Regions from separate parts of the Mycobacterium sp. C31M genome, predicted to be linked through region 2. Evidence: predicted binding sites of a transcription regulator. Region 2 holds the regulator's gene; each other region holds the start of a gene.
What was found. Region 2 encodes LexA, which represses DNA repair genes until DNA is damaged. Its sites were predicted from a motif close to CGAACANNTGTTCG; they were not measured.
Positions count from the first base shown of each region.

Region 1: a site for LexA is predicted at 2,012-2,025, ahead of ACLBYA_RS06260 (DUF222 domain-containing protein). Genes of this name have one in related genera too.
Region 3: a site for LexA is predicted at 3,690-3,703, ahead of ACLBYA_RS21420 (DUF222 domain-containing protein). Genes of this name have one in related genera too.

Region 1 covers NZ_JBKFAX010000003.1:283,487-288,998, forward strand. Annotated here, with positions in the region: gene glgX (glycogen debranching protein GlgX) at 1-155, opposite strand, end outside; gene ACLBYA_RS06245 (thiol-disulfide oxidoreductase DCC family protein) at 279-662, shown strand; gene ACLBYA_RS06250 (VOC family protein) at 670-1,029, shown strand; gene ACLBYA_RS06255 (alpha/beta hydrolase) at 1,013-1,768, opposite strand; gene ACLBYA_RS06260 (DUF222 domain-containing protein) at 2,201-3,487, shown strand; gene lysE (L-lysine exporter) at 3,618-4,217, opposite strand; gene ACLBYA_RS06270 (gamma carbonic anhydrase family protein) at 4,352-4,879, shown strand; gene ACLBYA_RS06275 (FadR/GntR family transcriptional regulator) at 4,965-5,512, shown strand, end outside.
Region 2 covers NZ_JBKFAX010000010.1:110,704-116,215, reverse strand. Annotated here, with positions in the region: gene ACLBYA_RS16685 (PhzF family phenazine biosynthesis protein) at 1-151, shown strand, start outside; gene nrdR (transcriptional regulator NrdR) at 156-620, opposite strand; gene ACLBYA_RS16675 (LysM peptidoglycan-binding domain-containing protein) at 721-1,227, opposite strand; gene ACLBYA_RS16670 (hypothetical protein) at 1,378-1,740, shown strand; gene ACLBYA_RS16665 (TetR/AcrR family transcriptional regulator) at 1,741-2,247, opposite strand; gene ACLBYA_RS16660 (oxygenase MpaB family protein) at 2,246-2,674, shown strand; gene lexA (transcriptional repressor LexA) at 2,736-3,410, shown strand; gene ACLBYA_RS16650 (LGFP repeat-containing protein) at 3,411-5,498, opposite strand.
Region 3 covers NZ_JBKFAX010000014.1:131,537-137,048, forward strand. Annotated here, with positions in the region: gene ACLBYA_RS21385 (ATP-binding protein) at 1-372, shown strand, start outside; gene ACLBYA_RS21390 (exodeoxyribonuclease III) at 372-1,139, shown strand; gene ACLBYA_RS21395 (hypothetical protein) at 1,139-1,798, shown strand; gene ACLBYA_RS21400 (class I SAM-dependent methyltransferase) at 1,773-2,411, opposite strand; gene ACLBYA_RS21405 (hypothetical protein) at 2,451-2,765, opposite strand; gene ACLBYA_RS21410 (hypothetical protein) at 3,063-3,383, opposite strand; gene ACLBYA_RS21415 (hypothetical protein) at 3,382-3,588, shown strand; gene ACLBYA_RS21420 (DUF222 domain-containing protein) at 3,708-5,144, shown strand; gene ACLBYA_RS21425 (MFS transporter) at 5,123-5,512, opposite strand, start outside.

The sequences.
Region 1 (5,512 bases), on a different contig from region 2:
GCATCGAACAGGCACAGTTCGACCTTCTCGGCGACCTCGCTGAACAGCGCGAAGTTGGTGCCGGACCCGTCATAGGTCGCACCCAGCGGATACGCCTTACCGGGCCACACCTCTTGAGCGGGGGCGGGGGAGGGCGGACTGGGGGTTTCCGGCATGGGGTTCCTTCACTAGACCGAGCGGACACAGCGGGTACCCGCTGAGCGCCATCCCTACGCTGCGAGTTCCATCACGTCCCTGGGCTATGGCAGGTCACCCTGAGCGAGAGCAGAATCGCCGGTATGGACGGTGTACTCATCTTCGACGGAAAGTGTGGAATGTGCACCCGGGTGCGCAACCGACTGCTGCGGATGGACCGAACCGGCAGGTTGCGAACCGAACCCATGCAGGCACCCGGTGTCATCGAACGCGTCGGCGTGGACGCCGAGCGGCTCAAGGAATCGGTGTGGTGGCTCGACTCGACGGGAGCGGTGTACGGCGGTGCGAAGGCGATGAATGCCGCGGTAGCGACGGCGCTGGGCACCCGACTGCCGCTCGTCGTGTACACCGTGCCCGGCATCGGAAGGTCGCAAGAGCGGGTCTACCGGTGGGTCGCCGAACACCGTTACCGCTTCAAGGGCGTCACCCCGTTGTGTGAGGCACACCCGAAACAATGCGCGGCGTGATCTCGGCGTGAGTATCCGGCTGGGTGCGGTGGCGATCGACTGCCCCGACCCGCGCGCCCTGGGCGATTTTTATCGCGCTGCGCTCGGATATGAGGAGGTGCGGTCGACGCCCGACCTGGTGGTGCTCGCCGGACCGGCGATGTTGCTGACCTCCGAACGTATCCCCGCCCACCGCCCACCGACGTGGCCGGCGGGCACCGTCCCCAAACAACTGCATCTCGACCTGTCGGTCGACGACCTCGACATCGAACAGCGGCGGCTGGTGGACCTCGGCGCCACCGTGGCCGACGTGCAGCCCGACCCGGCGAAGTGGCGTGTGCTGCTCGACCCGGTGGGCCATCCGTTCTGTCTCACCGCGATGTTCTGAGCGTGCGGTCCAGCCACTCCAGTGTCGGCGGACCCACTTGGGGCAGTGCGGATTCTGCGATGATCCAATGCGGCAGACCGGGATAGTCATGGCGCTCGGCGCCGTACCGGGCGGCGATCCGGCGTGACATCCACGGCGCCACATTACGATCCGCCCCGGCGGCCGCGACCAGCACCGGGCACGTCACCTCGCCTGCCCGGACCCGCATGATGGGCGATCCCAGTGACATGGTGCGAAACACCCGGCCCGAGTCGCGTACCAGCCGCGGGATCAGGGCCGCAGCCTCGTCCGGCGGCAGGGTGTTCAACGGCACCGCCCGCATGGTGGCCGCCGACGGCCGAAACGCCCTGCCTGCCATGATCGCGGGCAGCACCGGAAACAGGTGCGGCAGCGAGCGGACCTGGGGCCACAACACCCCGGGCGGTACCGATGCGAGCAGCACGAGTGCGACACAATCCCTTGCGGCGGCGACCTTCTGGGCGACGAAGCCGCCGAAACTGTGCCCGATCACGATGGCCGGTTCGCCGATCTCGTCGTAGGCGCGCAGCGCCACCGCGAGGCATTCCGCGACGCCGGTCCGTTCGAGCACCCGGTCGTCGGTGGGCTCGCGGCCCGGAAAGGTGGGCACATGGACCCGGTAACCGGCGTCTTCGAGGAAGCGAGTCCACGGTGCGATCAGGCTGGGACTCCCGAAAACCCCGTGTAGCAACAGAACTGGCGGCCTCACGTTCTCGTTCATGGCGCAATCATCTGCTGGAGTACGACGCACGGCAATTACCCGGGAGGTAAGTGATCGGGTGCAGGCGGCGGGTTGTCGCCGGTGTCTTGAGGCATGACCCGCGTGCCTGCTTCGGCGAAACTCGCGTACCCGGGGTTGGATTCGGCGCGGCAACCCCGGGTACGCGATTGTTCGCCGCCCTCCGAAACTGCCACGAAGTTCTTAAGTATTTCCCTTGCCGCGGTTGCAAACCCGGCGTAATATCGAACATATGTTCGAATTGCTGTTGCTCCCACTTCGGTGAGCACGCGCCGGCGACATGAGTCGTCGACAAGGTTCGACCCTACCCTTCGGGGCGGTTGGGCCGTGCTGGCTGGTGCGGGTCGTGATGGCCTGGTGGGGAAGGTGGGTCCCGCGATGGACGCCGCTTGTCTTGAGTCTCTTCTGAATACGTTGATCGATGATCTGACGCCATCGGCGGTGCCCGACGAGGACGTGGGGCGGACGCTATTTCACCTGCTGGACAGTCCACGGATCGTGGATGAGCCTGCGCTGTTGTCAGTGCTGGTGGCGGCGGTGACCGCGCGGAATCTGTTCGACTTCGTGATCGCGTCCGCGGTCGCCGCCGCCGAACGGCTCGGGGTGCCGGCGCGTAAGCACCTGAAATCCGGATCTGACCTGCTCACCTCGATCGGGATGTCCCCGGGTGCGGCGCAACGGGCTGTGCGGGTTGGCCGTGCGGCTCCGGATCTGGCGGCGTTGACCCGGGCACAACGCCTGGGCGGGGTCGGGATCGAGTTCGCCGACGCGGTCGGGCTCGGGGTCGCCCACGTGCACAGTCGGGTGCCGTTGTCCGAGGAGGATCGGGCTACGGTGGTGACCAAGTTGATGATCAAGACCACCCCGGCCGAGGTGGCCGAGAAGGCGCGGGCGATCGCCATTGACCGGGCCGCGAAACAGTCACCCGGTGATCGGGCAGTGCCGGTGGCCGAGGACGCCGACCTCAACGTCATGACCGTGGTGCGCACCGGTGAAGGTCGTACGGCCATCACCCTGGATCTGGATCAGCAGACCGCAGAAGAGTTCATGGCGGCCTCGGATCCACTGACCCGACCGGTCCTGCTGCCGGACGGTTCACCGGATCCGCGGTCGCCCGGGCGGCGCCGGGCGGATGCGCTCGGGCAGATCGTGCGCACCTATCTGTCGCATTCGGATCGGCCGATGTCCGGGGGCGTGCTGCCGCACGTCACCCTGATCCGGCCACCACAGACCGGCACCAACACCGACGAGCGCGTGGATCAGCTCGGGTTCACCGGCCCGGTCAGCACGGCTACCGCCGATCTGATCGCGTGCGACAGCACCCTGACCAGAGTCATCGTCGACCACACCGGCGTCCCACTGGATGTCGGCCGCAGCGAACGCCTGTTCCCGCCACATATCCGGAAAGCGTTGGGGATTAGGGATGGTGGGTGTGCGTTTCCGGGGTGTGGGCGGCCGGTGTCGTGGTGCGATGCCCACCACATCGTCCCATGGAGCGAAGGCGGGACCACCTGCCTGGACGGCGGGGTGCTGTTGTGCCGGATGCACCACACCCTGATCCACCACAGTGATTGGCAGGTCTACCTCGGCCGCGACCGCCACCCCTGGTTCATCCCACCACACGACCCGACAGGACCCCAACCCGACCATCTGCGGTCGCATGCCAGACGCACCTTGACCGACCTACCCACCGCTGCATAACTCAAAGCTCAACGGCACCTTGACAACTCCATAGTGAACTGCGGGACCGTAGTGTCCTGAGTCGCCGATCCGTCGCGAATTCCGTTGGTAGCCAGTATGACTGCCACCCGGGGGTCAACGACTCAGGGCGCTAGGAGAACGCCATCCACACACCGAGGGCGACCATCACCACGGCGATGATGCCGTCGAGCACCCGCCAGGTGGACGGGCTCGCGAACAGTCCGGCCAATCGGCGCGCGCCCAGGCCCAGACCGGTGAACCACAGCGCGCTGGCCGCGACCGCGCCGGCGCCGAACAACCAGCGCTGATCGCCGTGGTCGTTGGCCAGGGACCCGAGCAGCACCACGGTGTCCAGATAGACATGCGGGTTCAGCCAGGTCAGTGCGGCCGCCGTCAGGAGCACCTCGATCAGTCGGACCGGGGTTTCCTCGGCCGGGGTGAGTGTGCCCGGCCGCCACGCGCGCCGGGCCGCCAGTAGGCCGTAGCCGAGCAGGAAGGCCGCACCGCCGATCTTCACGACGGTCACCGCGGTGGGGTGCGCGGTGATCAACGCCCCGACACCGGCGATCCCCGCCGCGATGAGAATCAGGTCCGACACCGTGCACAGCGCGATCACCGGCACCACATGCTCACCGCGGATGCCCTGGCGCAGCACAAAGGCGTTCTGCGCGCCGATGGCGGCGATGAGCGCCATGGTGGTCAGGAATCCGATGAACAGCGGTGATGCCATGGGATTGACGGTAGGGTCCTGAGCAGATCAAGTACAGCTAAGTATTCTTATGATTGATTAGCTGTTCTAATGTGCAAAGGTGTGGCGGCAACCCCGAGGCGGGTGCCCGGTGCCCGTTGGGCAGAATCGGCTGTATGGCAGAACCGCTGATCATCGCCCTTCCCGACCGGACGCCGAAGCTGGCCGCCACATCCTGGGTGGCACCGAATGCCGCGGTGATCGGAAGTGTCCTCCTCGGGGCGAACGTCAGCGTCTGGTATTCGGCGACGCTGCGCGCGGAGTTCGAGCCGATCGAACTGGGCGCCGGCTCCAATGTGCAGGACAGCGTGACCATCCACACCGATCCCGGATTCCCGGTCAAGATCGGTGCGCGGGTCACCATCGGGCACAACGCGGTGCTGCACGGGTGCACGGTCGAGGACGACTGCCTGATCGGGATGGGCTCGGTGATCGGCAACGGCGCGGTCATCGGCGCGCAATCCCTCATCGCGCCGGGCGCGGTCGTGCCCCAGCGCATGGTCGTGCCGCCGCGGTCGATGGTCGCCGGGGTGCCTGCCAAGGTGCGCCGCGAGCTCACCGCCGAGGAGATCGAGTCCAACGGGGTGAACGCGCCGGCCTACGAATACCTGCTCGGTGTGCACCGGGACGCGCAGAAGCCCTGATCTTGTTCCCCGGTTCACGGGCGAACCACGATGTGGTCGGTACAGTTGACCCACGATCGAATCCGCGACAGGGGTAGAGGGACACGTGTCGGAGCCAACGTCATCCGAGTGGCGCCCGCTCCCACGCCTGCGCACACATGAGCAGGTGGTCGCCGAGATCGAGCACCGGCTCAACACCGGCAAGCTCAAGGCCGGTGACCGGCTACCGCCGGAACGGCAGTTCGCCGAGGCGCTCGGGGTCAGCCGGGGAGCGGTCCGGGAGGCGCTGCGCATCCTGGAGGCCATCGGCGTCGTCGAGGCCGGCACCGGATCCGGTCCGACCTCGGGATCGCGGATCGTCAAGGACAGCACCGCGGGTATGGGAATGGTCCTGCGCATCCACCTGCAACTGGCATCGTTCACCCAGGACGACATGATCGAGACCCGGCTGATGCTGGAACGGTTGACCTGTCACAAGGCCGCCGGAGTGGCCGGCGGCGAGCAGCTGGCCGAACTGCGCAGGCTTGTCGCGCAGATGCGTGGGCCGCACAGCGTCGCCGAGTACAACGACCTCGACACGGCCTTCCACGTCGGGATCGCGCAGTTGTCCGGTAACGGCCTCGCCGCGGCGATGATGGCCGCCATGCGCGAGGC
Region 2 (5,512 bases):
CGCAGCGGCGGTGCGGATGACCGACTATCTGAGCCGTGACCTGCTGATAACGCAGGGCAAGGGCTCCGAGATCCGCACCTGGTGGGATCCGGCGGGCTGGGTGAAGGTGGCCGGTCGCGTCATCGAGGACGGTGTCCGGCAGATCGACTGAACGGTCAGCCGGAGGTGCCGACGCGACGATGGGCGCGCAGCGCCTCGATCTCGCGTTCAAAATCGTCGGCCGACGAGAACGACCGGTACACCGAGGCGAACCGCAGATAGGCCACCTCGTCGAGATCGCGCAGCGGGCCCAGAATGGCCAGTCCGACCTCGTTGCTAGGGATTTCGGGAGAGCCCGCGGCCCGCACCGCGTCCTCGACCTGCTGGGCGAGCAGATTGAGTGCGTCATCGTCGACATCGCGCCCCTGGCAGGCACGCCGCACGCCTTTGATGACCTTTTCCCTGCTGAAGGGCTCAGTGACACCGCTGCGCTTGACCACAGCCAACACCGCGGTCTCCACAGTGGTGAACCGCCGCCCACACTCGGGGCAGGAACGTCGACGCCGGATGGCCTGACCTTCGTCGGTCTCGCGGGAATCGACGACACGCGAGTCCGGATGACGACAGAACGGACAGTGCATCACCGCTCCTTCGCCGTACCACAGGTGGCCCAGATTTGACGCTTCCGAGCGTACCTGCACGATCCGGGGCCGTCGCACTCCCGTGCCGATGAGCACGGCCTCAGCCGATGGGTGCGATCAGGGTCTGACCCACCCGCACCGCGGCGGTGTCGAGCTTGTTGAGCTCACGGATGCGCTGCACCACCGAGTCGGCGGGCACATCGGGCGCCACCCGGGCCGCGATGCTCTGCAGCGTCTCCCCCGTCTGCACCTCGACGACCGACAGCCGGGTCGGCATCTGGACCTGCTGCTCGGCGGCGGGGGCGCCGACCTGGGCCACCAGCCCCAGCCAGAGCGTGAAACCACCGGCGAGCAGCGCCAACAACACTGTCGCGACGGGTGTGATGGGCCGGCGACGGTGCGATGCGCGCGACATCAGCACACCGGTACCGCGATACCCGACCGCGCCACCACCGGGCCGACGGGTCTGCGGCCGGCGACGCCTTCGCACCACGACATCGCGCGGCAGCGGCCATACCTCGGCGGCCGCCGCCGGGCGGCGCTCCAACTCCTGCGGCCGGACAGCCGAACGGCCGCGCACATCGCTTCGTGCCTCGAGAATCGTCATGTGCCTTACCTCCCGGTGAGTAACGTTCGCTTCTATGTTCGAAATACTAATCGATCATCTGTTCGATGAATAGAACACGTGATCGAACTGTTGCGAAACGATAGCGGCGACCACCGACAAGTGAGCGCGGCCGACGTGTTGAATGACCCCATGACGACCACCGGCCGGACCAGGCGTTCGCCGCGCGCACTGATCGCGCTGGCCATTCAGGCCCTGGAGGACATCTCCGAACTACGCCGCTCGGCCCAGTTCATCGCGGAGAACATCGCCGCACTCAGCGAGAGCGCCGCCGGCATCAACCGGCATGCTGAGACCATCGCCACCCAGATCACCGGGCTCAGCGAATCGGCGCACGGCATCGACGTGCACGCCGAGAAGATCGCCGCCGAGGCGGGCCTGATCTCCCAGCGGCTGCCCACCATCCAACGGTTGGCCGAGGTCATCGACCCGCTGGAGAGTACGGTCGCCCGCCTCGGCTGGATCGCCGACCGGATTCCCGGCGGCAAGCGCTGATCAGCCGCGGCCGCCGGCCAGCAGACCGGTGGAGGCGAACCTCAGGCCGCGCCGCAGCTCGTCGAGACTGATCGGATCGTCGCTCTCGATATAGCGCAGTGTGGTCGCCACAGCCATGTTGTAGAACAGCCAGGCCAGCGCCCTGGCGCTGAGGTCGTCGCGATACCGGTCCCGGTAGTGGCCCATGTGCAGGGTGGCCATCGCCAGCAGGGTGGCGTTCAACCCGGAGATGTTGTCGAATGTGCGTACATGGTCGGGCCGCTCGGCCAGATGGCGGATGAGCCGGGTCTCGGGCGCGGCCATGGCGACCGACCGCAACAGCTCCTCGATCGCCGGCGCCTGTTCGGCCGCCTTCCACGGCGATCCGGGCGGTCGCGCGATCCGGGCGGTCGCGCGATCCGGTCGGTGGACTCGGTGCTGCGCTGGACCTACGGCGGCACCGAGGCCGTTGCCGAGAAGGTGGAACTGCTGCGCGACAACCGCAGACTGGCCCCGGCTGTTGCACATGCCGATGCGCGACTACCCGAACACCCCCGCCGAGATGGACGCCTACTTCGAATCATGGGTCGACCGGCTGGAAGCCACTCCGCAGGCCCGTCAGCTGATCGAGGAGATGAAAACCGGCAAGGTGGAACTGCCGCCGTCGGCGCCCCGGGTGCTGCATCCGGTGGCGCGCCGGGCCCTGCGACCCGGCCTGCGGCTGAACTATCTGTCGGTGATCGGGCTGCTCGACCCGCGGCTGCGCGCCAAACTCGGTGTCACCTGGAGCGCGGACGAGGAGCGCGAGCTTCAGCGCATCTACCGGGCCATCCGCTTCGCCTACCGGGTGCTGCCGGACCGCCTGACCTACTTCTCGCTGGCCTTGCGATTGTTCTTCCAGCCGGTGCCGATCGCCTGGGCGCTGTGGTCGACGGGGATACCGCGCCGCCGCTGAGCCACGACACGCCTCGAACACATGTTTGATTATCTCGGGCGTGGCGACTACATTCGGCCATATGAGCGACAGCACCAACACCCCTGAGGCACGCTCCGGTCTGACCGAGCGTCAGCGCACCATTCTCGAGGTCATCCGTACCTCGGTCACCACTCGCGGTTATCCACCGAGCATCCGGGAGATCGGCGACGCCGTCGGGTTGACCTCGACGTCATCGGTGGCGCACCAGTTGCGCACCCTGGAGAAAAAGGGCTACCTGCGCCGCGACCCCAACCGCCCGCGCGCGGTGGACGTCCGCGGGGCCGACGACAACGTCACACCCATCGTGGCTACGGATGTGGCGGGCTCCGACAGCCTGCCCGAGCCGACGTTCGTACCGGTGCTCGGCCGGATCGCGGCCGGCGGACCCATCCTGGCCGAGGAGGCCGTCGAGGACGTCTTCCCGCTGCCCCGCGAGTTGGTCGGCGAGGGTTCGCTGTTCCTGCTCAAGGTGGTCGGCGAGTCGATGATCGACGCGGCGATCTGCGATGGCGACTGGGTGGTCGTCCGGCAGCAGAACGTCGCCGACAACGGCGATATCGTCGCCGCAATGATCGACGGTGAGGCCACCGTGAAGACCTTCAAGCGGACCCGTGGTCAGGTGTGGCTGATGCCGCACAACCCGGCGTTCGACCCGATCGACGGGAACGACGCCGTCATCCTGGGCAAGGTCGTCACCGTCATCCGCAAGGTCTGATCAGTCTGCCCGGATGAACCCGTTCGCCTGTGCGAATTCCTCACTGGCGAACCAGATCTCGGCCTCGGTGTCGCGGTAGCCACGGCTGCCCGGCGCCCAGTACAGGCCGGTCTTGGTATCGGCCTTGACCGGATAGCCCTCGGGCGCCCGGTACCGGTCGGTGGTGGCCAGCCGCATGGAGGTCCAGCCGGCGTCGTCGGCCTCGTCATCTGATGAGGCAGCGGCGTGTCGCCCGCTCGGGACGTCCATCACCGCCGTCGGCTGCTCCAGCCGCGGCTCCGGTTCGGGCTCCGCGAGCACCGGCTCCTCAAGTGCGGACTCGAACGGCAGCGACTCGATCCGGGTCGGCGCGGTGTCGATGGCGTCATCGTCGAACAATGGCAAGTCGGCCGGCGGTTCGGCCGCGATATCCGGGGTCTCCAGTTCGTCGCCGAAGCGGTCGTCGGCGCCGTATTCGTACTCATGCTCGTCGGCATCGTCGACATCCCGGTCGAAGTCGTCGGGCTCGTCGACGACGTCCTCGGCCGGGGCCAGACCGGCCTCCGCCGTGCGCTTGGCATATGGCGGGGTCTCGCTGTCCGCGGGCACCGACGCCCACTGACTGGGCTGGACGTAGTCGTTGGCGGGTCCGGTATGGAACTCGTCCTCCCGGCTCTCGTACCGGTCCTCGTAGCCGCCGTAGCCGCGGTCATACGGTTCGTCGAGGTGATCGTCTTCGCGTGGCCGCCGGTTACGCAGCACCGCGACGGCGATCACGGCGATCAGACCCAGCAGCGGGATCAGGCCGAGCAACCACCACCAGCGCCAGGTGTACCACTTGTCGCCATCGGCGGCCGGTGCGGCTTCCGGGGACTCGGCGGGTGCCTGCGGCGCGTCCGCGCCGGGCACCTCCAGGCCGGCCAGCTGCGACTGCAGCCCGGCGGGCTCGGTGCTGAATCTGTTGGCGGCCTTGTCCCAGGAGATCGAGCCGCCACTGAACTGCTGAGTGATGACACCGCCGTTGTCGGTCTGATCGGTCTTGGGCGCGCCGAGTTCACCGGTCGCGCCGCCGAGCTTGTCCCAGGCCGCGTTCATCGCGCCGCGGACGATCACCGCGCCGAAATCAGGGGTCCAGAAGATGACCGGCTTGTCCTCGGCGGCGAACGGCACCACCGCGCTCTGCGGGGCCAGCCCGCCGTCACCCTCACTCGCGGTGGGGAACCCGAGGTCACCGGTGGGGCCGCCGACACTCTCGTACTTGGCCAGCACCTGACCGGTCACCACATTGGCGCCGGTGGCCGGGCTGTAGAAGATCTTGCCGCCGGTGTAGTTCTGCCCGACACCGTCGGCGCCGATCGCGTACTGCGCGCCCTCCTCGGCACCCAGCGGGCCGAGCGCGCCACCGGCGGCCCGACGCGCCGCGGCGATCGCCGAGGTGGCATCCGAGGGCACTTCGACCGCACCCAGCTGGCCGGCCAGCTCGGGCGGAGTGGTGGTGAAGGTGCGGGTCTTGCGATCCCAGGAGATCTCGCCGCCGGTGAACTTCTGCGCGACGACATCGCCGTTGGTGGTCTCGTCATCGCTGGGCACACCCAGGACACCGGCCGAGCCGCCCACGGCGTCCCAGGCGCTGTTGATCGCGCCGCGGACTACCCGGGCACCGGTGTCCGGGGTCCAGAAGATGACCGGGCTGTCGGGTGCGTTGAAGGTGACGTTGCGGCTGTTGGCGGCGCGCCCGGGTCCCTCGTCGATGGTCGGGAAGCCCAGGTCGCTGTCGGCGGGACCGCCCAGGGACTCGTACTTCTCCAGGATGGCGCCGGTCACGATGTGCGCGCCGGTCTCCGGGGTGAAGAAGATCTTGCCGCCGGCGAAGTTCTGCCCAAAGCCGTCGCCGGCCGGGTAGACGCCACCGTCCTTGGGTCCCAACGGTCCGGCGGGGCCACCACCGACGGTTTCCCATGCCGCGGTGATCGCCGCGTCGGCATCAGCTTCCGGTTCTGCGCCGGCCGGCGGCGCGACCAGCACCGTCGCGGCCATCAGCCCGGCACCCACCAGCAGGGCGGCTGCCCGTCCGGCAAGGTTGCCCAGCCGGGTTCGCTGCCTGGTCATTCGGTCCTCCCCGA
Region 3 (5,512 bases), on a different contig from region 2:
TCCGGCGGCGAGCAGGAGAAGCTGATGGCGTTCTGCTTGGCGGGCGCGCTGAGCTTCAACCTTGCGAACCCAGACAGCGGGGACAACAAACCGGTGTTCGCGCAGCTGATGCTCGACGAGGCATTCTCGAAATCCGATCCGCAGTTCGCCCAGCAGGCCCTGCAGGCGTTCCGCAAGTTCGGTTTCCAGCTCGTCATCGTCGCGACGGTGCAGAACGCCACCACGATCCAGCCCTATATCGACGGGGTGGTCATGGTGTCCAAGACCGAGGCCAGCGGCCGCAACGCCCGACCGGTCGCCCACGTCACCACCAAGACGATCAGTGATTTCACCGCGCTCAAGCGCGATCTCAAGGTCCCGGAGCCCGTCTGATGCGCATCGCCACCTGGAACGTCAACTCCATCCGGACCCGGGTGGACCGGGTCACCGATTGGCTGGCCCGTGCCGATGTGGATGTGCTGGCTATGCAAGAGACCAAGTGCACCGACGCCCAGTTCCCGACGATGCCGTTCGCGGCGCTGGGGTATGACGTCGCGCATGTCGGGCTGAATCAGTGGAACGGGGTCGCCATCGCCTCCCGCGTCGGGCTGGACGATGTCACCGTGGGATTCCCCGGCCAGCCCAGTTGGAACGATGTCGCCGAGGCCCGCGCGATCGGCGCCACGTGCAACGGTGTCCGGATCTGGAGCCTGTATATTCCCAATGGCCGCGCGCTGGCCGATCCGCATTATCCCTATAAGCTCGAATGGCTTGAAGCCCTGCGTGTCTCGGCGGCGTCGTGGCCAGGTCCGGTCGCGCTGACCGGCGACTGGAACATCGCCCCAACCGACGAGGACGTCTGGGATATGGAGGTCTTCTCTGACTCTACGCACGTGTCCGCACCGGAACGCGCGGCATTCCAGGCCATGCTCGACGCCGGCTTCACCGACGTCGTGCGCCCGTACACGCCCGGGCCCGGGGTGTACACCTACTGGGATTACACGCAGCTGCGGTTCCCCAAACGGCAGGGCATGCGCATCGATTTCATCCTGGGATCTCCCGAGTTCGCCACCCGGGTGACGCATGCCGAGATCGTGCGGGAGGAACGAAAAGGCAAGGCGCCCAGCGACCATGCCCCCGTACTGGTGGAGGTGTCCTGATGGAGTTGTTACCGAAGGTCGCGATCTCGGATGCCGACGTCGCCGAAACCCTGGGCCGGGCCGCAGGGTTGGCGGGCCTGATCCTCGACGTGCTGGCCGAGTTCGATCCGCTGGACATACGCGACCGGCTGGAGTTCCTGGACATCCCGGGCACCGATGCCTGGCATCAGAAGACCCGTGATGAGCGGATCAGTTGGTGGATCTGGCGGGTGGGGGCGTTGGACACCGTGGCGGTGGCCTGGCCCGGTGCGCTGGGTGCGTTGGCCGCTCGGCTGCCCATCCAGGACCTGCTGGGCTTCGCCTCGCAGGCGCTGATCCTGTGTGCGGTGGCCCGCGAGTACGGGGTGACCGATCGCACCACTGTGGCCCGACTGCTGGCGGCGGTGTTGTGCGAGCGGGATATCCCGGATCCGCCGCCGGCCGACGCCGACGAACCGTGGCCGGAGGGTGTCGTCCAGAAGCTGTGGCATTTGGCCGGGATCCTGAACTCTGTCGGGGACGAGTTGGCCAAGCGCCCGCGTCCGCGCGCGGTCTTCCGCTATATAGGCATGCTGCCGTTGTTGGGAGCGCTGTCCGCCTACGTGGGCGAGTACGGCGCGCTGCATCGGGCCGCCAAGGCGGGACGGCAGTGGCTCAGCGGGCCTTCACGCCCACAGTGATCAGATCGGAGACGGGCGTCCAGACCGGCCGCTTGACCCGGTGCTGATCGGCGACCTCGAACCCGGCGTCTTCGAAGAGTTTGCGCATGGCCTCCGGGGTCGGCGCGTGCGCCGGTGCGCCGAGGCCGGCAGAGATGGCGTGTAGCGGCGGGAACGCCTGGCGGGGGCTCATGGTCGTCACCGCGGCCATGCCGCCGGGTTGGAGGACGCGGTGGAACTCCGTCAGTGCGGCGGGCTGGTCGAAGAAGTGGAAGGCCGAGGTGGTGACGACGGCATCGAGAAACTCGTCGGTGAACGGCAGTTGTTCGGCGGGCGCGGACATCCAACGGATCTGGTCGGAGCGCTTGCGGGCCTGAGCCAGCATGCCGTCGGACATGTCCAGCCCGTAGACCTCGTCGGGCTGGAGTTCGCGCTGGATGCGGTCGGCCAGGATGCCGGTACCGCAGGCGATATCCGCGATCTGCCGGGCACCGCGCTGCCGGAGTTGGGCGATCACCTCGTCCTGGGCCGGCCGGTAGACCAGGCGCTGCAAGCAGCCCTGGTCGTATGCCGGCGCGGCGAAGCTCCAGAACTTGGTGATCGCGTCGTTGAAGGCCCGGCGTTGCGTCGTCACCGCCCCGAGTGTAGGCGCGGGTCAGGTCAGCAACTCCGGCTATCCGGGTGCACCTGCCGACCGCGGCCCGCTGCGGTCGGCTCCACGCGATCCTTTGTGTCCCTGGAAGCCCGGGCCGAAATCGCCGTCGTAGTTCACGATCTGTAGGCGGCCACCGAAGGGCAGCTCGATCGAGTCGTTGGCGAAGTCCCATGGGCTGGGGTTGGTGTCCAGAATCGTGCCGTCATCCTGCAGGATGTCGAACGGGCTCGGGTTGTCGATGTAGTCGAACGGAGCCGCCTGCGCTACCCCGGCCCCCGCCAGTGCACACACGGCAAATGCTCCGGAGATTGCCCCCACGATGGTTTTCTTCATTTTGCTGACCCCCCTGGAAAAAGATACTGACCAGCCAGACTGTACATCTTTTCCGTTCACCAATGATCATTATTTCCACTGCTCATGATCATTTCAGCCAGTTTTCGTTCTCATTTCAAGCTATTACGTTGCACTGTCAATCAACTTTCTTTACAGCGACTGTTAATGATCTTGAATATGCGGACAAAAGGCCATTCGGCGATTTGCAAAAGCAATTCTTAGCAAAGCTGCGCACCCATACGGACCAGCCACGATGAGCTCACCTCAAGTGACCGCCGTCACATCATCCACAAAGCGCTACGCCGCCGGCCTGATCGATCGGTGCGCACGAGCGGGCAAACTGTTGGCAAAACCTGCCACGCGACACGGCGCGCCAAGTCGGCCAGCATGTGCCCATCGGCGCCCAGCAGAGCTCGCCAGCTTCAACGCCGGCACCGCGGCGAGCGCGAAGACCAGCCCCGCCAACACGACATACAGGCTTGGTCCCGCGGTCAGTACTTCGCGGCCCACGAAGGTGAAGAACACCGATCCGAGAGCCGTCATCACCGAGACCAGTCCGGTGATCGTCCCGTGCCGCTCGGGCACCACGAGGCCGATTGCCAGGTTGTAGCCCGCCATGCGACAGCGCGTGGATGCCGCCGTCATGAGGGGCGAACTACCGGCGGTGGACAGCGGGTTCCTCGGCGAGCTGATCTCCGGTCCCGTTCACCTCATCATCGACCGGGGCGCCCAGCGGTTCACCCGTACCGATGCCGAGCCCGTCGTGAGCGTGGTACTGGCCGGGATCCGCAAGACCGGGGCGAAACAGGTCCCCGTCGATTAGGTGAGCTAGCCAATAGCGGCCGATACGACTGCGGCCCCGACCTTTTCGCTAGGCGAGCCAATCGACGGGGACGGCTGCGCGGCCCCGAACTTGTCGATTATCGAATGTATGTTCGATAAATGTACGACACGGGGTTGGATATCGAGGAAGAAGAGGACCGCGCCTGGCTGGCGGTCGAGAACATGGGCGCCGAGTCGCGGGAGGAGAACGCCTGCGGAGCACGCCGACTGTTCGCGATCGGCCAGCTCTACGAGGTGCGCTCTCCCGAGGACGACACCGAGAAACTGTGCTGGGCCATCGACGGGCACACCAGCCTGGTCGCCGAGGTCGCCACCGGCCTGGCGATCAGCCGCTGTCGCGCCGCGGCGCAGGTCAAGATGGCCATCGCGCTCTACACCCGACTGCCGCGGGTCTTACATGTCGCCAAGACCGGATTGCTTGACTACCGGATGCTGTCGACCATCGTCTCGCACACCTGCCTGATCGTCGACGACGAGATCATGGCGCGCGTCGACGACCGACTGGCCGAGTGTGTGCCCAAATGGGTGCGATTATCTGACCCGAAACTGGAGTCCCGGATCAACGGTGTGATCGCCGCCCAAGACCCCGACGCCGTGCGAATCCGTGAAGAGATCCGGGCCGAGCGGCACATCGGGTCCTGCCCCAACGGCGACGGCACCGCCGAGGTCTACGGCACCCTCGACGCCGCAGCCGTCGCAGCGATGGAGGCAGTATTGGAAGCGATGGCCGCCACCGTGTGTTCCGGCGACCCTCGCACCAAGAAACAGCTGCGGGCCGATGCGTTCCTGGCAGTGTTCGCCGGACAGGTCTGGACCTGTCAGTGCGACCAATCCGATTGCCCGGTCGAGCCTTTACCGCCGACCGGCACGACACCGCGCGCCAAACTGATCGTGCACGTCGTCGCCGACCGGGCGCGCACGACGGCGATAATGCCCGGCTACGGAATGATCACAGCCTCGGCATTACAGGCGCTGTGCACGCAGGGAACAGTCAGCGATGTCAGCATTCCCCCCGATTGCTGCGAAGGTCGACACGACCCCTCGACCAAGCTCGCCGAATTCGTGCGCACGCGTGATCTGACCTGCCGCTGGCCGGGCTGCGAGGTCTCGGCGTGGAACTGCGATATCGACCACACCGTGCCGTATCCCGCAGGTCCGACGCATCCGTCGAACCTGAAATGCCTATGCCGACTCCATCATTTGATCAAAACTTTCCTGCTCGGCTGGTCCGATGAGCAGTTGCCCGGTGGCACAATCGTCTGGACATCACCCACCGGGCACGTGTACACCACCGAACCCGAAGGCGGACACTGGTTCCCGGCATTGGGCGATCCGACCGGCGAACCAGGTTTGCAACCCGTCCCACCCGCGACCGCCGGCAGGTGCCTCAAAATGCCACTGCGGCAACGCTCCCGGAAGCAGAGCCGCCTTGATGCCGTCAACGCCGAACGCACGGCCAACGACCGCAGGCGCGAACAGGCCGAATTCGAGCAACAGGCCTGGCTGGAGGCGACCTACGAACCACCACCGTTCTGAGCACCCGCGCTGTACCGGCCTGCGCTGAACATCGACGCCACCGCCCCGATCAGCATCATCACCGCCGCGGCCAGGAACACGACTGTCAGCCCGGAATGGAAGGGTTCGGTGATCAATTCGGGAAAGAAGGTCTTGCCGGTCAACACCTCGGCGTTGACGGCCGGGTTCTCCAGCACACCCGACGGCCCGAGCAGTTCGTCGATCGGGTTGTAGCCCAGAAACGCGGCGAACAGGCTGCCCACCGGCGGCATATTGGCCACTTCATGGGCCACCGACGCCGGAACACCCTGCGCCTGCAGCCCACTGCTCATCGCAGACGGCAGCGAGTTGGCCAAACCGACGATCATCAGCGAGAAGAAGATGCCGAT